Regions from separate parts of the Massilia sp. LXY-5 genome, predicted to be linked through region 1. Evidence: predicted binding sites of a transcription regulator. Region 1 holds the regulator's gene; the other holds the start of a gene.
The links. The regulator NrdR, encoded in region 1, represses ribonucleotide reductase genes. The targets are predictions, from matches to a motif close to CACNANATNTNGTG.
Positions count from the first base shown of each region.

Region 2: the regulator NrdR is predicted to act here: its motif matches at 3,806-3,819, upstream of ACI48I_RS01620 (ribonucleoside-diphosphate reductase subunit alpha).

Region 1 is NZ_JBNNEH010000003.1:921,047-930,679, forward strand. It holds gene tolQ (protein TolQ) at 1-212, opposite strand, end outside; gene ybgC (tol-pal system-associated acyl-CoA thioesterase) at 238-642, opposite strand; gene ACI48I_RS13070 (hypothetical protein) at 1,120-2,154, shown strand; gene ACI48I_RS13075 (SDR family oxidoreductase) at 2,183-2,929, opposite strand; ZMP/ZTP riboswitch at 3,068-3,166, shown strand; gene glyA (serine hydroxymethyltransferase) at 3,277-4,524, shown strand; gene nrdR (transcriptional regulator NrdR) at 4,646-5,104, shown strand; gene pilV (type IV pilus modification protein PilV) at 5,220-5,756, shown strand; gene ACI48I_RS13095 (PilW family protein) at 5,753-6,673, shown strand; gene ACI48I_RS13100 (pilus assembly protein) at 6,670-7,296, shown strand; gene ACI48I_RS13105 (type IV pilin protein) at 7,316-7,750, shown strand; gene ACI48I_RS13110 (GspH/FimT family pseudopilin) at 7,747-8,307, shown strand; gene ribD (bifunctional diaminohydroxyphosphoribosylaminopyrimidine deaminase/5-amino-6-(5-phosphoribosylamino)uracil reductase RibD) at 8,325-9,434, shown strand; gene ACI48I_RS13120 (riboflavin synthase) at 9,437-9,633, shown strand, end outside.
Region 2 is NZ_JBNNEH010000001.1:352,325-361,957, forward strand. It holds gene ACI48I_RS01600 (cytochrome C assembly family protein) at 1-102, shown strand, start outside; gene ACI48I_RS01605 (PP0621 family protein) at 99-353, shown strand; gene ACI48I_RS01610 (sensor histidine kinase) at 357-2,081, shown strand; gene ACI48I_RS01615 (sigma-54-dependent transcriptional regulator) at 2,093-3,532, shown strand; gene ACI48I_RS01620 (ribonucleoside-diphosphate reductase subunit alpha) at 4,062-6,977, shown strand; gene ACI48I_RS01625 (ribonucleotide-diphosphate reductase subunit beta) at 7,064-8,170, shown strand; partial or broken gene ACI48I_RS01630 (ribonucleotide-diphosphate reductase subunit beta) at 8,265-8,605, shown strand; gene ACI48I_RS01635 (hypothetical protein) at 9,284-9,633, opposite strand, start outside.

The DNA.
Region 1 (9,633 bases):
GACTGGTGCAGGGTATGCAGGTTGCCGCCAGCCCAGAAGCTGCGCTCGAACTGCTCGGTCTGGCGGCGGGCGGCGCGGATGGCAAACAGTTTGCGGAAGATGTACGACCAGCTGACCACGGACAGCACCAGCAGGAGCAGCATGATGAGCTGCACGATCGCGTGCGCATTGCTGATGAGGGCAAGGAAGGAAAGGTCGTGGGTTGGTGTCATCTGATATGCAATATTGTTGAATGGGTCAAGCGGCACGCATTTTATCAGCCACGTCGCCAGGTAGCGAGCGCGGCCGTACGGTGGCGAGGTCGACGCAGCCGACCTTGACCTGCGCTTCGACCAGCAAGGAGTCGCCTTTCCAGGCCTGCTGGACGAACTGGACCGAGGCGCGGCCGAGCTTTTCAATGGTGAGCGTCAGGGTCAATTCGTCGTCGAGGCGGGCAGGCGCGTGGTAATCGATGCTGGCATGCTTGACGACGAAGCCGACGCCGTCACGCTCGATGAGGGCTTGCTGGTCGACGCCGGCGGCGCGCAGCCATTCGGTGCGCGCACGTTCGAAAAATTTCAGGTAATTCGCATAGAACACGATACCGCCCGCGTCCGTATCTTCGTAATAAACCCGTACCGTCCAGGTGAAAAGCGCCGGCATCATCTCTGCCATAAGTGATAAAAAGAAACATTTTACGCTATCGTCACAAATGTGCGCTAGCAGACACACCGCCGGGGACAGCGCGGCGGTGCGTTCGATCGGAAATCCGTGGAGCGCGGCGTAGTAGACGAGAGACAACGCTGTCAGGACAATAACTGTAACACTTTCTCACAATTATCGTATCCGGAGCGCACATGCGGATAAGCGTGTGTGGGTGGAGCTGTACTGGCGCAGGGCGGCGGGGCAGCACCTAACCACGGGAAATTGATCGGCAAAACAGTGTTTGCATAAGGCGACACTCTCGCGAGTTCATTCGCGCTCTGCCTGAGAACGACGATGGCGGTGGCGTCCGGAATTGACGTCGGGCCGCGCGCAGCGCCACTATGTACAGGTAGTCTCGACTGGCGGAGGCACCATGAAAGTTCGACAAATGCTGCCGGGCAGTGTGGAAGAAAGTGTCTGGTATGTCATGGTTGCATGCTCGGCGCCCTGTTCCTCGGAGGTCTGTTCCTCGTTTTCTCGATCGAAGTCGTCGTGCCGGCCACCGTTGCCGGGACGCCGGCGGGCGCAGGTGTGGCGGCGCCCGCGACGAAGTCCGCGGCGGAATCAAAGCCGGCCCCGGCGGCAACGCCGGCCGGCGGAACGGCCGGCACTGCGGGAAGGGTGCCGGATCCGAAGGCAATGGCGGCGCAGGCCGAATCGGTCCGTGCACGGCTTGTTACAGAGGGAAAAACCAGGAACGCGGCGCGCTGGGCCGGATTGCTGTGGGCCTTTGCCTGTTGCGCCGTCGGCGCCTTCCTGGGCTTCATTTTCGGCATTCCGCGTTCCCTCTCGTCCGACACGGCGCGCACGACGGTTGCGGCCTCAACCCGTTGGAACGAGAGTCCATCGGCCAGAGGGACAGTCGCTCTTGCTGTGAGCGAAAAGGAGGCGGCGGCGCGGGAAGTGGACGGAATCGGAAAACAGGTGACCGATGCCGAGGCCGCCCTGGCGCGCCTGCGCACCGCAGCTGGAGCAGGAGCGGACGGAGACCCGCAGGTCCTGGCCTCGAGCAAGGCGCTTGCCGGACTTCGCGAAAACAAACGCAATGCCGAGGCTGTTTTGCTGGACAAGACGAACGCACTGCAAAACGCCGAGGCAATTGCCGGGAAAGACCAGAGAGCGCTGCCATCCGTCAACCCGGCAGGCGGCGCGCGTCCGGAACCGGTGCATACCCAGGCGCCTTCAACCGCGGTCAACACGAACCTGGAGCAAATTTCCGACTGGTTGACCAAGATTATCGTCGGCGTATCGCTGGTTAACAGCGACCGGGTTGGCCAGGCGATGCTCGGCGTCGGCAACGAGATGGCCGCTTCCTTCGGTGGTCCCGGCAGCCGTTCGCTTGCCCTGGCGACCCTGACCTATTTTGGCGTGATCGGATTGCTGGGCGGGTATTTGTTGACACGCTTGTTCCTGCAGCGCGCATTCGAAGCCCTCGGCTCCAGGAACCTGGTCGAGCAGCATCCCGGCTGACCGGGTTGCGGCCATCCGGTGCGACGAATCAGGCGCGCTTGATGTTGAACGGCGAGAAGCCCTGGCAGGTCGGCATCATCTCGATGCTGTTGACGTTGATATGCGGCGGCAGGGTCGCGATCCAGTACGCCGTCTCGGCAATGTCCTTGGCGGTCAGCGGCGTCGTGCCTTCATACACTTTCGCTGCGGCCTCGTCATTGCCCTTGAAGCGCACGTTCGAGAATTCGGTCCCGCCGCACAGGCCCGGCGCCAGGTTGGTCGCGCGCACGCCGGTGCCGACCAGGTCGGCGCGCAGGTTCAGCGTAAACTGTTCGACAAAGGCTTTCGTGGCGCCGTACACATTGCCACCAGGGTAGGGATAGTGGCCGGCCACCGAGCCCAGGTTGATCACCAGGCCGCTGCCGCGCTCGACCATGGCCGGCAGCAGGGCGCGCGTCATCGTCACCAGGCCCTGGCAATTGGTGGCGATCATGGTGTCCCAGTCGTCCAGCGGGGCTTCGTGCGCTGGCGCCGTGCCCAGCGCGAGGCCGGCATTGTTGATCAGGACGTCGATCTGGCGCCAGGATTGCGGCAGCATGGCCAGCGCTTCGTCGATCGATTTCTTGCTGGTCACGTCCATCTCGACCGGCAGCGCCGATTCGCCCAGCTCGGCCGCGAGCGCATCGAGGCGTTCCATGCGGCGCGCCGCCATCACGACCTGGTGGCCGTTGCGAACGAAGGTGCGCGCCATTTCGGCGCCGAATCCGGCGGAAGCGCCGGTGATGAAAACGATCATGGTAAGTGTCCTCTGGTGGCTGGTGCTTCGAGATTGTAGCTGAAAAGACTATCTTTCCAGATCGGTCGAGGTAGTTGCCAGCCTGGCAGGGCTTTTCTTGCCCTCAGCGGGCACTTCACATACAATCCCCAGTCCATTTATGTCTCACGTAACTGGCGAAAACCGCAGCGATGCGGGAAAGGTGGGCACCCACCGGGGAACGTGAGATTTCATCCGCCGTTCGCCTGGGCAGCCGACAATGGTTCGCGTGCATTGCAGCGCGGCTGGCTGCAGCTGTTTGTTTCCTGGGCCGCGCGCCGATCCGACACAGCCGTTGTCCGGTTCTCTTATCGATTGGAGTTTTGTTCATGTTTGCAAAAGATCACACGCTGGCCAAGGTTGACCCGGAACTGTGGGCTGCCATCCAGAAGGAAAACACCCGTCAGCAGGATCACATCGAGCTGATCGCGTCCGAGAACTACACCTCGCCGGCCGTCATGGAAGCGCAGGGTTCCCAGCTCACGAACAAGTATGCCGAAGGCTATCCGGGCAAGCGCTACTACGGCGGCTGCGAATACGTCGACGTCGCCGAGCAGCTGGCGATCGACCGTGTCAAGCAACTGTTCGGCGCGGAAGCGGCCAACGTCCAGCCGAACTCGGGCTCGCAGGCCAACCAGGGCGTGTTCTTCGCCATGCTCAAACCGGGCGACACGATCATGGGCATGTCGCTGGCCGAAGGCGGCCACCTGACCCACGGCATGGCGCTGAACATGTCCGGTAAATGGTTCAACGTCATTTCCTACGGTCTGACCGAGCAGGAAGACATCGACTACGAGCAAATGGAACGCCTGGCGCGCGAGCACAAGCCGAAGCTGATCATCGCCGGCGCTTCGGCGTTTGCGCTGCGCATCGACTTCGAGCGCTTCGCCAAAATCGCCAAGGAAGTCGGTGCCTGGTTCATGGTCGACATGGCCCACTACGCCGGCCTGATCGCCGCCGGCGAATACCCGAACCCGGTGCCGTTCGCCGACTTCGTCACCTCGACCACCCACAAATCGCTGCGCGGCCCGCGCGGCGGCATCATCCTGATGAAGGCCGAGTTCGAAAAGCAGATCAATTCCGCGATCTTCCCCGGCATCCAGGGCGGCCCGCTGATGCACGTGATCGCAGGCAAGGCCGTCGCCTTCCAGGAAGCGCTGCAGCCCGAATTCAAGGCTTACCAGCAGCAAGTCGTGAAGAACGCCAAGGCGCTTGCCGACGCACTGATCGCGCGCGGCCTGCGCATCGTCTCGGGCCGTACCGAATCGCACGTGATGCTGGTCGACCTGCGTTCGAAAGGCCTCACCGGCAAGGAAGCGGAAGCCATCCTCGGCCAGGCCCACATGACCTGCAACAAGAACGGCATCCCGAACGACCCGCAGAAGCCGTTCGTGACCTCGGGCATCCGCCTCGGCAGCCCGGCCTTCACGACGCGCGGCTTCAAGGAAGAAGACGCGACGAAAGTCGGCCACCTGATCGCCGACGTGCTGGACAATCCGCACGACGCCGCGACCATCGAGCGCGTCAAGGCGGAAGTGAAAGTGCTGACCGACAAGTACCCGGTGTACGCCAAGTAAGCAGAATCACCATGCAGTTGCAAACGTAGTAGAGTTCAGGAACGGCAATCCGTTTGACGGGTGCCGTTCCTTTGCATTACCCAAGCATTACCCAAGCATCATCCAAGTACCACCGGCGCCCATGAAATGTCCGTTCTGCCAGCATGAAGACACCCAGGTCCTCGATACGCGCGTATCCGAGGAGGGCGACGCCATCCGCCGCCGGCGCCGCTGCGTGCAATGCGACAAGCGCTTCACCACCTACGAACGCATCGAACTGTCGATGCCGATCATCGTCAAGAAAAACGGCAGCCGCACCGAATTCGCCAGCAGCAAGCTGCGCGGCAGCCTGATGCTGGCGCTGCGCAAGCGCCCGGTCCCGGCCGCGGCCATCGACGCCGCCGTCGCCTCGATCGAGGAAAAGCTGCTCACCAGCGGCCGGCGCGAAGTCGATACCGGCTATGTCGGCGAACTCGTGATGCAGGAGCTCAAGCGCCTCGACGAAATCGCCTACATCCGCTTCGCCTCCGTCTATAAAGACTTCAAGGACCTGGCAGAGTTCCAGCAGGCCCTGGCTGAAGTCGGGCACTCCCGCAAATAAATCAAACACCGTTGGACGGCTTGCGCACGCTTGAGCGAGCGCAGGGGCGGGCTCCGCCTCGCTGATAACTTCTCAGCTCGCGCGAATTCACGCGCCTGAACTGTGGAGGTGATCCTTGCAAGGCTGCCGCATCGAAGGCTTCACGCTCGTCGAAGTCCTGGTCGCCATGTGCGTGCTGGCGCTCGGCGTGGCTGGCGCCGCGAGCACGCAGGTAGCGGCGGCGCGCCTGCGCCAGCAGGCCGCGCTCGAGTCGGAAGCCGTGCAACTGGCCGCCTCGCTCGGCGCGCGCATGCGCGTCAACACGGCGCAGATGGCGCTGCCGGATGCATCCAATCCCTATCTCCAGTTCGACTACGACGCGGCCGGCGGCGATCCGGCCGCGCCGCCCGTCCAGTGCTTCGGCGGCGCCGATTGCGATCCCGCCCAACTGGCCGCCTTCGACCTCTACGACACGGCACGCATCGTGCAGGGCGCCTTTCCCGGCGGGCGAATTGCCATCTGCCGCGACGGCGGCGGCTGGAATGCGGCGCTGCAGGCTGTTGAGTGGAGCTGCACCGGCGGCGCGAATGCGCCGGTGGTCGTCAAGCTGGGCTGGCGCGCGCCCGGCAGCTCCGCGGCGGCGCCCTTCGTGACGATGGTGGTTGCGGGATGAGTATGCGCCGCCCCACGCCGCGCCAGGCCGGCATGACCCTGGCCGAACTGCTGGTCGCGCTGGCGCTCGGTCTCGGCGTGCTGCTGGCCGGCGCCGTCCTGATGACGGGCGCGAACAAGGCCTATGTCGCCCATGAAGACGCGGCCGGCGTCGACGATGGGGGCCGCTATGCGCTGGCCCTGATCGGGCGCGCGGTGCGCCAGGGCGCCTTTGTCGATTGGGAGAGCCATGGCAGCGCGGGACTGGACAAGGACGCGCCAGCGCCGCTGGCGGGCCTCGACAGCCGTTCGCTGGTCAAAACGAGTGCCGCCATCGACGGTCCGCTGGCGAATGCGGTCAACGGCAGCGACGTGCTGGCGGTGCGCTACCCGGGCGCCGGCCCTGCGCCCGACGGCGACGGCAGCGTGATCGATTGCGCGGGCTTTCCCGTGCATGGCGCGAAGGAGGGCTGGAGCATCTTCTATGTCGCCCGCAACGCCGACGGCCTGGCCGAGCTGCGCTGCAAATACCGGGGTGCGGCCAACTGGAGCGCGGACGCGGTCGTCGCCGGCGTCGACGGCTTCCAGGTGCTGTATGGGCTCGACAGCGATACGCCGCCGGACGGCATCCCGAACCGCTATGTGAGCGCCGGCGCGATCGCCGCGCTCGATGCCGCGCTGCTGCCCGCCGAGCGCAAGGAAAAGACCTGGTGGAAGCGTGTCGCCAGCGTGCAGGTGGCCTTGCTGCTGCATGGCGAGCACCCGTCGGCGGCGCCGCAGCCGGACGGCTATGCATTGTTCGGTCTGGCCTACAGTGCCGCGCACGGGGCGAGCGACCAGGGCGTGCAGCTGGCGCAGGCCGAGCTGCGCGGCCAAGGTCCGGCACGGGCGCGCAGGCTGTTCACGGCCGTATTCGCGATTGCGGTAGCCCAGCCATGAGGCCATTCCGACGCGAGCGCGGCGCGGCGCTCATCACCATGCTGTTCCTGATGCTGGCGCTCCTGATGATGTCGCTCTCGAGCACGCGCGCCGCGCTGGCCGGCGCCCGGTCGGCACGCTACGAACGCGACCGCCAGGTGGCGCACGCGGCGGCCGAAGCGGCGCTGCTCGATGCCGAACGCGATATCGAAGGCGCTGCAGGGGCCGCATCGCCGCGTACCGCGATGTTCAGCGCGCCCGACGGAAGCGCCTTTGTCGAGCGCTGCGCCGGCCGGGCCGAGAAGACGGGTCTGTGCAAGGCGGCGAGCGGCGCCGCACCGCCCGCCTGGCAGGCGGCCGACCTGGCAGGCGGCGCCGGCGTCGCATACGGCCGCTTCAGCGGGCGCGCGCTGCCGACGGGTGCCGGCACACTGCCGGCCGCCGCGCCACGCTACCTGGTCGAACTGCTGCCGGGGACTCATCCGGTGTTTCGCGTCACCGCGCTGGGCGTCGGCGCCGACCCGGCGACGATCGTCGTCCTGCAGAGCTACTACCGGCGTGCCGCCGGGGGCGCCGCCGGCAAACGCCTGGGCTGGCGCGAGATCGCCAACTGGCCCGAGCTGCACCAGGCCGCATCGCATTGACCCTACCGAGGAGAGCGCCATGGGACGCGGTTTCACCCTGATCGAAGCGATGGTCGTGCTCCTCATCGTCTCCGTGCTGGCCAGCCTGGCCTGGCCGAGCTATGCCGGCTACCTGACGCGCACGCGCCGCATGGAGGGGAAAGTCGCACTGGTCGCGGCCATGCTTCAGCAGGAGCAGTACCACGCCACCCACCATACCTATGCCGCCTTCTCGAAGGCGGAGCCGGTGGACGGACTCCCGTGGTGGTCGGGGAGTGCCGCCGCCGCCAGCTATTACGAACTGGACGCCGAGGCCTGTCCGGGCAGCGAACTGCGCGACTGCGTGCGGCTGCGGGCGCGGCCCGGCACGTCGAATGTCGATGCCCGCTTCCGCGATCCCGAATGCGGCACGCTGACCCTGAGCAGCAGGGGCGAGCAGGGCGCGAGCGGGCAGTCGACGCGTTGCTGGCCATGAAGCGAACGTCCGCCCGGCAGGGGTTTTCGCTGCCCGAACTGCTGACCGTCCTTGCCATCGCTGCCGTCCTGCTGGGTCTTGCTTTGCCCGACCTCGCCGGATTGCTGCGCGCCCGGCAGCTGCGCGCGGCGACGGACGACTTGTTCGGCGCGATCAGCCTGGCGCGGGCGCAGGCGATCGCCCGCAACCAGCGCATCCTGCTGCTGCCGCGCGACGCCGGCGGCATCGACTGGACCCAAGGCTGGACCGTGTTCGCGGACCGCGACGGCGACGGGGCGCCAGGCGCCGGGGACGACATCCTGTCCGTGCACGAGGCGCTGCCCGCCGGGGTGAGGGCGGCCTTTGCCTTCACGAGTCCTGCAGCCCCGTATTACATCGCCTACAATGGCGCCGGGCGCAGCTGCGGCGCAACCGGTAGTGCCACCGCACGCTGGGGCACGCTGTCGCTGTTTCAGGGCGGGGCGATCCGCCGTATAAAAATTAACATGCTGGGCCGGGCGCGCACCTGTGATCCGGAACGCGACGCCAATTGCGACGGCACGGCGGCACCCGGCTAGAACCAATCAAGAACACTGTGCAGATCACGAACGATACCGACGCGATGGCGCTGGCCCTCGAATGGGCCGCAAAAGGCATGTACATCACTGCGCCCAACCCGCGCGTGGGCTGCGTGATCGTGCGCGATGGCGAAGTCATCGGCGCCGGCCACACCCAGCCCGCCGGCCAGGCGCATGCCGAGATCCAGGCCCTGCGCGATGCCGCCGCCCGCGGCAACGACGTACGCGGCGCCACGGCCTACGTCACGCTGGAACCGTGCAGCCACTACGGCCGCACGCCCCCCTGCTCGAAGGCGCTGGTCGAGGCGGGCCTGGGCCGCGTGGTGGCCGCGATGGGCGATCCCAACCCGCTGGTCGCCGGGCGCGGCATGGCGCAGCTGGAAGCGGCCGGTATCGCGACCGCATCCGGCCTGCTGGCCGACGCGGCATATGAACTGAACATCGGCTTCTTCTCGCGCATGCGCCATGGCCGTCCGTGGGTACGCCTGAAAACGGCGGCCAGCCTGGACGGCATGACGGCGCTGGAGAACGGCGAGAGCCAGTGGATCACCGGCCCCGAAGCCCGTCAGGACGGCCATGCCTGGCGCGCGCGCGCCAATGTCATCCTGACCGGCATCGGTACCGTCAAGGCGGACGATCCGCAGCTGACGGTGCGCGGCGTGGAAGGCGCGCGCCAGCCGCGCCGCGTGATCGTCGACAGCCGCCTCGAGATCGGCATGGACGCGCGCATCCTGCAGGGCGATCCCTGCTGGATCGTGGCGGCCGTACCGGATCCGGAGAAGGCAGCGCAGCTGCGGGCGGCTGGCCACGAGGTCATCCTGCTGCCGAACGCGCATGGCAAGGTAGACCTGCCGGCGCTGATGCTGGAGCTGGGCCGGCGCGAGATCAACGAAGTACACGTCGAGGCGGGCTCGAAACTGAACGCCTCGCTGGTGCGCGAGGGCTGCGTCGACGAGCTGCTGGTGTATCTCGCGCCAAGCCTGATCGGCAGCGGGCAGGGCATGTTCGCGCTGCCGCCTTTGAAACGCCTGGCGGACAAGGTCGCATTGCGCTTCCACGCCGTCACGCAGGTCGGCGCCGACCTGCGCATCCTGGCAAGACTGAACAAGAACCATACTGAGGACTAAGCATGTTTACTGGAATCGTCGCCGCTGTCGGCAAAATCAATTCGGTCGCGCCGCTGGCGGGTGGCCTGGACGCGGGCGTGCGCCTGCAGATCGAGTCCGGCGGCCTGCCGCTGGCGGACGTCGCGCTGGGCGACTCGATCGCCATCAACGGCGCCTGCATGACGGTGGTCGAGAAGACCGGGTCGAGCTTCTCGGTCGA
Region 2 (9,633 bases), on a different contig from region 1:
ACGGCGCTGCGCTTCACGCTGGCCGGCTTCGCCACGCTGGCGCTGGCCTATGTCGGCAGCCGCTTCGTGCTCGAAGTCGTGCTGCATCGGGGGATCGCATGAGCCGCCTCGTCTTCTGGATCGCCCTGGCTGTCCTGATCTTCTTCGCCGTGCGCGCGAAGCTGCGCGCAGCCGTGCGCAACCAGCAGATGCACGTGCCGCCGCAGGGGCGTCCCGCCGCGGCGCCGCCGGCGGCGATCGAAGACATGACCAGCTGCGCGCACTGCGGCCTGCATTTCCCGGTCTCGGAAGCGGTACGGGCCGACGGCCGCGACTACTGCAGCCCGGCGCACGTGCCGCCTGTTGCGCACTAATTGATGACCGGCTGGCAGGTGCTGTCCACGCAATCGCGCGCGACCTTCTGGCGCTCGCTCGGGGCGCTGACCGTCACGCGCATCGTGATCGCGCTGGTGCTGATCCTGTACCTCGCCTTCGACGTGCGCGAGGGCAGTGTCCAGGCCTCCCCGGCATACGTGCGCATCTGCCTGTTCTACCTCGGCGCCGCCCTCGTGTTCGGTGCATTGAGCCTGTCCTGGCGGCGCCGCTTCACGATCCAGCTGGCGTCGCAGATCGCGGTCGACCTGGCCGTGATCTCGCTGTTGTATCTTGCCGCCGGCGGCCTGCGCAGCGGCCTCGGTATCCTGTACCTGTTCCCGCTGGCGGGCGCGGCGATCCTGGCGCCGCTGGTGCCGGCCCTGTTTTCGGCTGCGCTGGCGACCCTGTTCGTCCTGTTCGAGGCGGCCTGGCAGATGGTCAGGCGCGAAGGCGAACCGGCGCTGATGCAGGCGGGGATGTACGGCATCGCCTTTTTCGCCGTGGTCTGGCTGGTCAACCGGCTGGCGGCGCGCCTGATCGGGCAGGAAGAACTGGCGGCGCAGCGCGGCGTCGACCTGCAGGTGCAGCAGGCAATCAACGAGATCGTGATCGCGGACGTGGGCGATGGCGTGCTCGTGGTCGGGGCCGATGGACGCATCCACACGGCCAATCCCGCGGCGCGCCGCATGCTCGGCATGGACGCCGCGGCCGGCTTGCTGCTCGACGAATTGCCGGGACTCGAACCGGTGGCGCAGGCCTTCGCCACCTGGATGGGAACGGCAGCGACCCCCGCCCTGGCCGCGGTCGAGCCGGTGTCGGGGGAAGCGGGGCCGGATGCGGCCTGGGTGATCCTGAAACCCTACCAGGAAATGGCGGTTGGGGAGGCGGGCCTGCGGGCGCGGCGCGACCAGCCGGCGCACCTGAAACTGCGCTTTGCCAGCGTCGCGGCCGGCGGCGCGCTGCCGGGGCGCAGCGTGATCTTCCTGCAGGACGTCAGCGCCATCGAAAACCAGGCGCAGCAACTGAAACTGGCCTCGATGGGCCGCCTGACGGCCAGCATCGCGCACGAAGTGCGCAACCCCCTGTCGGCGATCGGCCACGCCACGGCCCTGCTGGCCGAAGACCTGCATGGCAAGGCCGAGCTGCGCTTGTTAAAGATCATCGGCGACAACGTGGCGCGCGTGAACCGCATGGTCGAGGACATCCTGCAGCTCTCGCGCAAGGCCCAGCCGTATGCGGAACCGGTGCAGCTGGCGCCGTTCCTGCTGGAGCTGAAAAACGAGTTCTGCGAAACCCAGGGCCTGCTCGATGAGATGGTCTGGCTGGGCGGCGCCGGTGCGATCGAGGTACGCTTCGACGCCCTGCACCTGAGGGAAGTGCTGGTCAATTTGCTGGGCAATGCGATCCGCTACGCCAGCCGCAAGCCGGCCAGCATCCGCATCTGGCCCGAGCTCGACGCCTTCGGCACGCTGGAGTTGCACGTGCAGGACGACGGTCCGGGCATCACGCCCGAGGTGCGCGCCCACCTGTTCGAACCGTTTTATACGACCTCCAGCAAGGGCACCGGCCTGGGGCTGTACCTGGCGCGCGAGCTGTGCCTGAACAATGGCGCTAAACTCGATTACGAGTCGCGGTTCGACACGGCGGCGCTGGGCCCGCGCAAGGCCAGCGGCCGTTTCGTCATCACCTTCGCCCAGCCGCAAGCGGCCGGCGCGAGCGCTGAGTAAAAGAGGAAAGCATGACATCACCCCGCATCCTGGTCGTCGACGACGAAGCGGACCTGCGCGAACTGCTGGAGATCACGCTCCTGAAAATGGGCCTGGACGTCGATTGCGCGGCCACGCTGCGCGAAGCCCGGCGCCTGGTCGAGGACAACCAGTACCAGCTGGTGCTGACCGACATGCGCCTGCCCGACGGGCTCGGACTGGAACTGGTGCGCGAAGTGTCGGCTAGCTCGAAGACGCCGATCGCCGTGATCACCGCCTTCGGCAGCGCCGAAAACGCGGTGGTGGCCCTGAAAGCCGGCGCTTTTGATTACGTGTCGAAACCGGTAGTGCTCGATGAGCTGCGCGTGATGGTGCGTTCGGCGCTGAAGCTGTCCGACGGTAGCGCCGCGGCTGGGGCGGGCGAGGGCACGGGCTCGCGCCTGATCGGCAATTCGCAGGCGATGCAGGCGCTGCGGGCCCAGATCGGGCGCCTGGCGCGCTCGATGGCGCCGATTGCGATCACCGGCGAGTCCGGCGCCGGCAAGGAACTGGCCGCGCGCGAAATCCACGCCCAGAGTTCGCGCGCTGCGAAACCGTTCGTGGCGGTGAACTGCGGCGCGATTCCCGAAAACCTGATGGAGTCCGAATTCTTCGGACACCGCAAGGGCGCGTTCACCGGGGCCGGGGAGGAGCGCGACGGCTTCTTCCAGGCGGCCAATGGCGGCACCCTGATGCTGGACGAGGTGGCCGATTTGCCGCTGGCGATGCAGGTCAAACTGCTGCGCGCGATCCAGGAGCGGCGCGTGCGCAAGATCGGCGCCACCAATGAGGAGCCGGTCGACGTGCGCATCATCAGCGCCACCCACAAGGACCTCGCCCGATGCGTCGAGACGGGCGTCTTCCGCCAGGATTTGTTCTATCGCCTGAACGTGATCGAGCTGGCGCTGCCGCCGCTGCGCGAGCGGCTCGACGATTTACCGGTGCTGGCCAACGGCATCCTGGCGCGCCTGGCCGGGCCTGGCGGGGCCTCGCTCGGGCCCGGCGTGCTCGATGCCTTGCGCGCCTACTCCTTCCCGGGCAACGTGCGCGAACTGGAGAACGTGCTGGAACGGGCGCTTGCCTTCGCCAATCATGGCGTGATCGAGGTCGGCGATTTATCCCTGAAAGCCGCGCGCCTGGCCGACGTGGCGCGGGTGGAACCATTGCCGGTCGTCGCCACGCCGCCGTCCCCGGCCGCGGCGCCGCCCATGCCGGCGGCCGCGCCGCTTGCGCAGGAAGTGCAGGGCCTCGGTCCGGCTTCGCTGCCGAGCAACCTGCCGGCTTACCTGGAACAGGTGGAACGCGACATCATCCAGCGCGCCCTCCAGCAGACCCAGTTCAACCGCACCAGGACCGCCAGCCTGCTCGGCATCAGCGTGCGCCAGCTGCGGTATCAAATGCAGAAGCTCGATATCCAGGCGCCGGAAAACTGAATTTTGTGTCATCGCACAACTCCGGCTTGTCAAAAAGCGTTGCCTTTTCGCCAGTGCAAAATGGTGCGCGCTGCACTGCGTTTGGGCACTGCCTTCACGCGCTGAACAAGCATTAAGCAGCAGGTTAGTGCTCACTTACCGGCCAGCGCGCATTCGAAGTCCAGCGCTCCGATGTCAAGAGTCCGGGACATAAAAAACACCTGAATTTGAAAATTTATTCACTTGCGGCTTGCGCCGGCCAAGTACTACAATTAGTCCAATGTCAAACCACGGCACTATATCTAGTAGTAGCAGGCTCAAGTGTCAAAGACCTTTTGTGTAGCAGTGGCAACAATGGCATAGTGTGCGTCTTGTTGTTCGAATTTGCTCCAAGCAAGATAAATCCATCCGCAGCAACGTTGTCCAGCCTGGTCACTCAGGCTGGCCGGGGTTCGTTTTGCTTCGTATTTTTTAGTTAATTTTTGGCTGCCCGTAACGCGGGTGATCGATAAACATAGGCGGCAGCCCGACTGCCCTTCCTGGAGGCCCCATGCAGACTTCTCAAGACATTTCCATCCACCCGCAAGCGGCACCAGGAACGGCAGCCGGCGCCAATAGCGCCGCCGAACTGGCCGCCCGCGCGGACTACCGCATCCTGCGCCGCAACGGCGCCGTCGTCCCGTTCGAGCCAAATAAAATCTCGGTCGCGATGACCAAGGCCTTCCTGGCGGTCGCCGGTGGCCAGGGCGCGGTCTCGGCCCGCATCCGCGAGCTGGTGGAAGAGCTGACCAATAACGTGGTCGCTGCCCTGATGCGCCGCCAGCCGAACGGCGGCACCTTCCACATCGAAGATGTGCAGGACCAGGTCGAACTGTCCTTGATGCGCTCGGGCGAACACGATGTCGCGCGCGCCTATGTCCTGTACCGCGCCAAGCAGATGGAAGAGCGCCGCGCCGCCAAGGAAGCCGCCGGTGCCCAGCACGTGGCCGCGCCGCAGATCCACGTGGTCGATGGCGGCCAGCGCGTGCCGCTCGACGTCAACTATGTGCACGCCCTGGTGAACGCCGCCTGCGCCGGCCTGGAAAAGCACGTCGACGCCGACGCCATCGTCGCCGAGACCCTGCGCAACCTGTACGACGGCGTGCCGGTCGAAGAGCTGCACAAGTCCGCCATCCTGGCCGCGCGCGCGCTGATGGAAACCGATCCGGCCTACAGCCAGGTCACGGCCCGCATCCTGCTGCACACGATCCGCAAGGAAGTCTTCGGCAAGGAAGTCCCGCAAGCCAAGGCTGCCGCCGAATACATCACCTATTTCCCGCAGTACGTGGCGAAAGGCATCGAGAACGAACTGCTCGACGCCGAACTGGGCAACTATGACCTCGAGCGCCTGGCAAAAGCCATCGTCGCCGACCGCGACCTGCAATTCGGCTACATCGGCCTGCAGACCCTGTACGACCGTTACTTCCTGCACGTGCGCGAAACCCGCATCGAGATGCCGCAGGCCTTCTACATGCGCGTCGCCATGGGCCTGGCCCTGCGCGAAGCGGACCGCGAAGAGCGCGCCATCGAGTTCTACAACCTGCTGTCGAGCTTTGACTTCATGAGCTCGACGCCGACCCTGTTCAACTCGGGCACCCGCCGCTCGCAGCTGTCGTCCTGCTACCTGACCACCGTCGGCGACGACCTGGAAGGTATCTACGACGCCATTAAGGAAAACGCGCTGCTGTCGAAGTTTGCCGGTGGTCTCGGTAACGACTGGACCCCGGTGCGTGCGCTCGGCTCGCGCATCAAGGGCACCAACGGCAAGTCGCAAGGCGTGGTCCCGTTCCTGAAAGTGGTCAACGATACGGCCGTGGCCGTGAACCAGGGCGGCAAGCGCAAGGGCGCGGTGTGCGCCTACCTGGAAACCTGGCACATGGACATCGAGGAATTCCTCGACCTGCGCAAGAACACCGGCGACGACCGCCGCCGCACCCACGACATGAACACGGCGAACTGGATTCCCGACCTGTTCATGAAGCGCGTGATGGAAAAGGGCTACTGGACCCTGTTCACCCCGAGCGAAACGCCGGACCTGCACGACCTGGTCGGTAAAGCCTTCGAACAAGCCTACCTGGCCTATGAGGCCAAGGCAGAGCGCGGCGAAATGCTGGTGTTCAAAAAGATCGAAGCGCTCGACCTGTGGCGCAAGATGCTGTCGATGCTGTTCGAAACCGGCCACCCATGGATCACGTTCAAGGATCCGTGCAACATCCGTTCGCCGCAGCAGCACATCGGCGTCGTGCACTCGTCGAACCTGTGCACCGAGATCACCCTGAACACCAGCGCCGACGAAATCGCGGTCTGCAACCTGGGCTCGATCAACATGCCGCAGCACATGAAGGGCGATGGCCTGGATCACGTGAAACTGCAGAAGACGATCCGCACCGCGATGCGCATGCTCGACAACGTCATCGACATCAACTACTACGCCGTCGACAAGGCGCGTAACTCGAACCTGCGCCACCGCCCGGTCGGCATGGGCATCATGGGCCACCAGGACTGCCTGCACATGATGCGTGTGCCGTTCGCCTCGGACAAGGCCGTCGAGTTCGCCGACAAGTCGATGGAAGCCGTCTGCTACTACGCCTACATGGCCTCGACCGAGCTGGCCGAAGAGCGCGGCCGTTACGAATCCTACGCCGGTTCGCTGTGGGACCGCGGCATCCTGCCGCAGGACTCGATCAAGCTGCTGGCGGAAGAGCGCGGCGGCTACCTCGAGCAGGACACGAGCGAATCGATGGACTGGACCGTGGTGCGCGAGCGTATCAAGCAGTTCGGCATGCGTAACTCGAACTGCGTGGCGATTGCCCCGACCGCGACGATCTCGAACATCATCGGCGTCTCGGCCTGCATCGAGCCGACCTTCCAGAACCTGTATGTGAAGTCGAACCTGTCCGGCGAATTCACCGAGATCAACGGCTACCTGGTGCGCGACCTGAAGGCACGCGACCTGTGGGACGAAGTCATGATCGCCGACCTGAAGTATTTCGACGGTTCGCTCAGCAAGATCGACCGCGTGCCGCAAGACCTGCGCGACATCTACGCCACGGCCTTCGAAGTCGAGCCGAAGTGGCTGGTCGAGCAGGCATCGCGCCGCCAGAAGTGGATCGACCAGGCCCAGTCGCTGAACATCTACATGGCCGGCGCCTCGGGCAAGAAGCTGGACGAGACCTATAAACTGGCCTGGCTGCGCGGCCTGAAGACGACCTACTACCTGCGCACCATCGCGGCGACGCACATGGAGAAGTCGACCACCCGCACCGGCGCGCTGAACGCGGTGCCGGTCTCGGGCGGCCTGGCGGCCGGTCATGCGGCGCCGGCAGCGGCTCCGGCGGCAGCACCTGCCCCCGTTGAAGCAGACGGCGCGGCTTGCTACCTGCGTCCGGGCGATGCCGGTTTCGACGAGTGCGAGGCGTGCCAATAAGTTGCCAATAAGCGGTCTTTAACTAATTAATCCACGCCCGGCCGAGTGCCGGGCGCAGTTGTCACAGAATTCAAGAGGAACAAATCATGCTGTCATGGGACGATGAACCAACGAGCGCCGCGCGCGCACCGCAAGCTGCTGGCCTGCCGGAAACCGTCGACGCCGCCCTGGTCGCCACCCGCGTGAACGCCGACGACAAGCGCATCATCAACGGCAAGACCGACGTCAACCAACTGGTACCCTTCAAATACAAGTGGGCCTGGGACAAGTACCTGGCCGGCTGCGCGAACCACTGGATGCCGCAGGAAGTGAACATGCAGCGCGACATCGAGCTCTGGAAGAGCCCGAACGGCCTGTCGGAAGACGAGCGCCGCCTGGTCAAGCGCAACCTCGGCTTCTTCGTGACGGCCGACTCGCTGGCCGCGAACAACATCGTGCTGGGTACCTACCGCCACATCACGGCCCCGGAATGCCGCCAGTACCTGCTGCGCCAGGCGTTTGAGGAGGCGATCCACACCCACGCCTACCAGTACATCGTCGAGTCGCTGGGACTGGATGAAAAAGAGATCTTCAACGCCTACAACGAGATCGCGTCGATCCACGACAAGGACCAGTTCCTGATTCCGTATATCAACGTGCTGACCGACCCTGATTTCAAGACCGGCACGCTGGAAGCGGACCAGACGCTGCTGAAGTCGATCATCGTCTTCGCCTGCATGATGGAAGGCCTGTTCTTCTACGTCGGCTTCACCCAGATCCTGGCGCTGGGCCGTCAAAACAAGATGACCGGCGCCGCCGAGCAGTACCAGTACATCCTGCGCGACGAGTCGATGCACGTGAACTTCGGCATCGACCTGATCAACACGATCAAGATGGAAAACCCGCTGCTGTGGACCCCGGCCTTCCGCGACGAGATCAAGGCCCTGTTCCTGGAAGCGGTAGAACTCGAATACCGCTACGCCGAAGACACCATGCCGCGCGGCGTGCTGGGCCTGAACGCGACCATGTTCAAGGGCTACCTGCGCTTCATCGCCAACCGCCGCGCCGTGCAGATCGGGCTCGATCCGCTGTTCCCGGCCGAAGAGAATCCATTCCCATGGATGAGCGAGATGATCGACCTGAAGAAGGAACGTAACTTCTTCGAGACCCGCGTGACGGAGTACCAGACGGGTGGGGCGCTGAACTGGGATTGATTCCAGCTGCTCTATATAGATGTCGAGAAGCCCGGTGAAAAATCATCGGGCTTTTTTTATGCGCTAACCTAGACCGAACCTGACTCCACGTAGCGACTTGATCAACACGATCAAGATGGATAACCCGCTGCTGTGGCCCCCGGCCTTCCGGGACAAGATCAAGACCCTGTTCCTGGAAGCCGTCAACTTCCATACCGCTACGCCGAAGACACCAAGCCGCGCGGCCTGCTGGGCCTGAACGCGACCATGTTCAAGGGCTACCTGCGCTTCATCGCGAATCGCCGCGCCGTGCAGATCGGGCTCGATCCGCTGTTCCCGGCCGAAGAGAATCCATTCCCATGGATGAGCGAGATGATCGACCTGAAGAAGGAACGTAGCTTCTTCGAGACGCGCGTGACGGAGTACCAGACGGGTGGGGCGCTGAACTGGGATTGATTCCAGCTGCTCTATATAGATGTCGAGAAGCCCGGTGAAAAATCACCGGGCTTTTTTTATGCGCGTGCGCCGTCGGGGCGCGTCACGATGCCGAATGTCTGGCGTCCGTGACGGTCAAAGCAGATAAATCGTCTCGACTTGGCGCGCGTCCTTCGTTGGCCGGCCGAAGCAGGTCCATTTCAAGGGAGGCCTGATGGAATCAGGCGCGCTTTGAAATGAAGCGGCGCGGCGCGCGCTGAAGTTCCCGCACGGGGTTTGTTGTAGTCGTAGCGAAGAAGTGAATTTACGCGTGCGCGGGTTGCGGAGTGACAAGGTTTTCGTGTACTTTACGTGATTGAATTTGTCAAAACGTGAACATGGCCTTTTTCGCATGCTCGCAGGCAGACAAAACCGATTGAAAAAGGGAGTCGAAACAGCCTCGGCAAGCGCAGCAAATGCGGCGCGAAATGAGCTTCGAGACTTCCGTAATGGGACGCTGATTCAAGCCAGCATGCACATAAGCGTAACGAAAAGAACAAGCCGCACTGCCTGATCCTTTTCAGGCAAGGCGGCTTTTTCTTTTCGTGCTCGTAAGGGCAGCGATGTGAAAGCGCAGCTAAGTAATGGATGGGTGTCCCGACGTCGTTGGCTGAAGCGCTGCAATTGTGAGGAGTTGCAGCAGTTCAGCTGGTGCCGGATTCATTGGCAGTAACCCAAACGGTTTATGCCGATGAATAACCCGCCCGGCCATCCGGACGGACGGGTTTCAACCTTGTAGCGTATTTTCTCATCGCAGAGAAGGAGAACTAAAATGGCAACAGCAGCGAAGAAACCAGCAGCAAAACCGGCAGCGAAATCGGCCGCCGCAGAGAAACCAGCCGCCAAGTCGGCAGCGAAGACGACGGCCAAAGCGGCCGCCAAGCCTGCTGCCAAACCGGCAGCAAAAGCTGCATCGAAGACTCCGGCAAAAGCTGCCGCAAAACCAGCGGCGAAGGCCGCTGCAAAGCCAGCAGCAAAACCAGCAGCGAAGAAAGCCGCCGCCAAGCCGG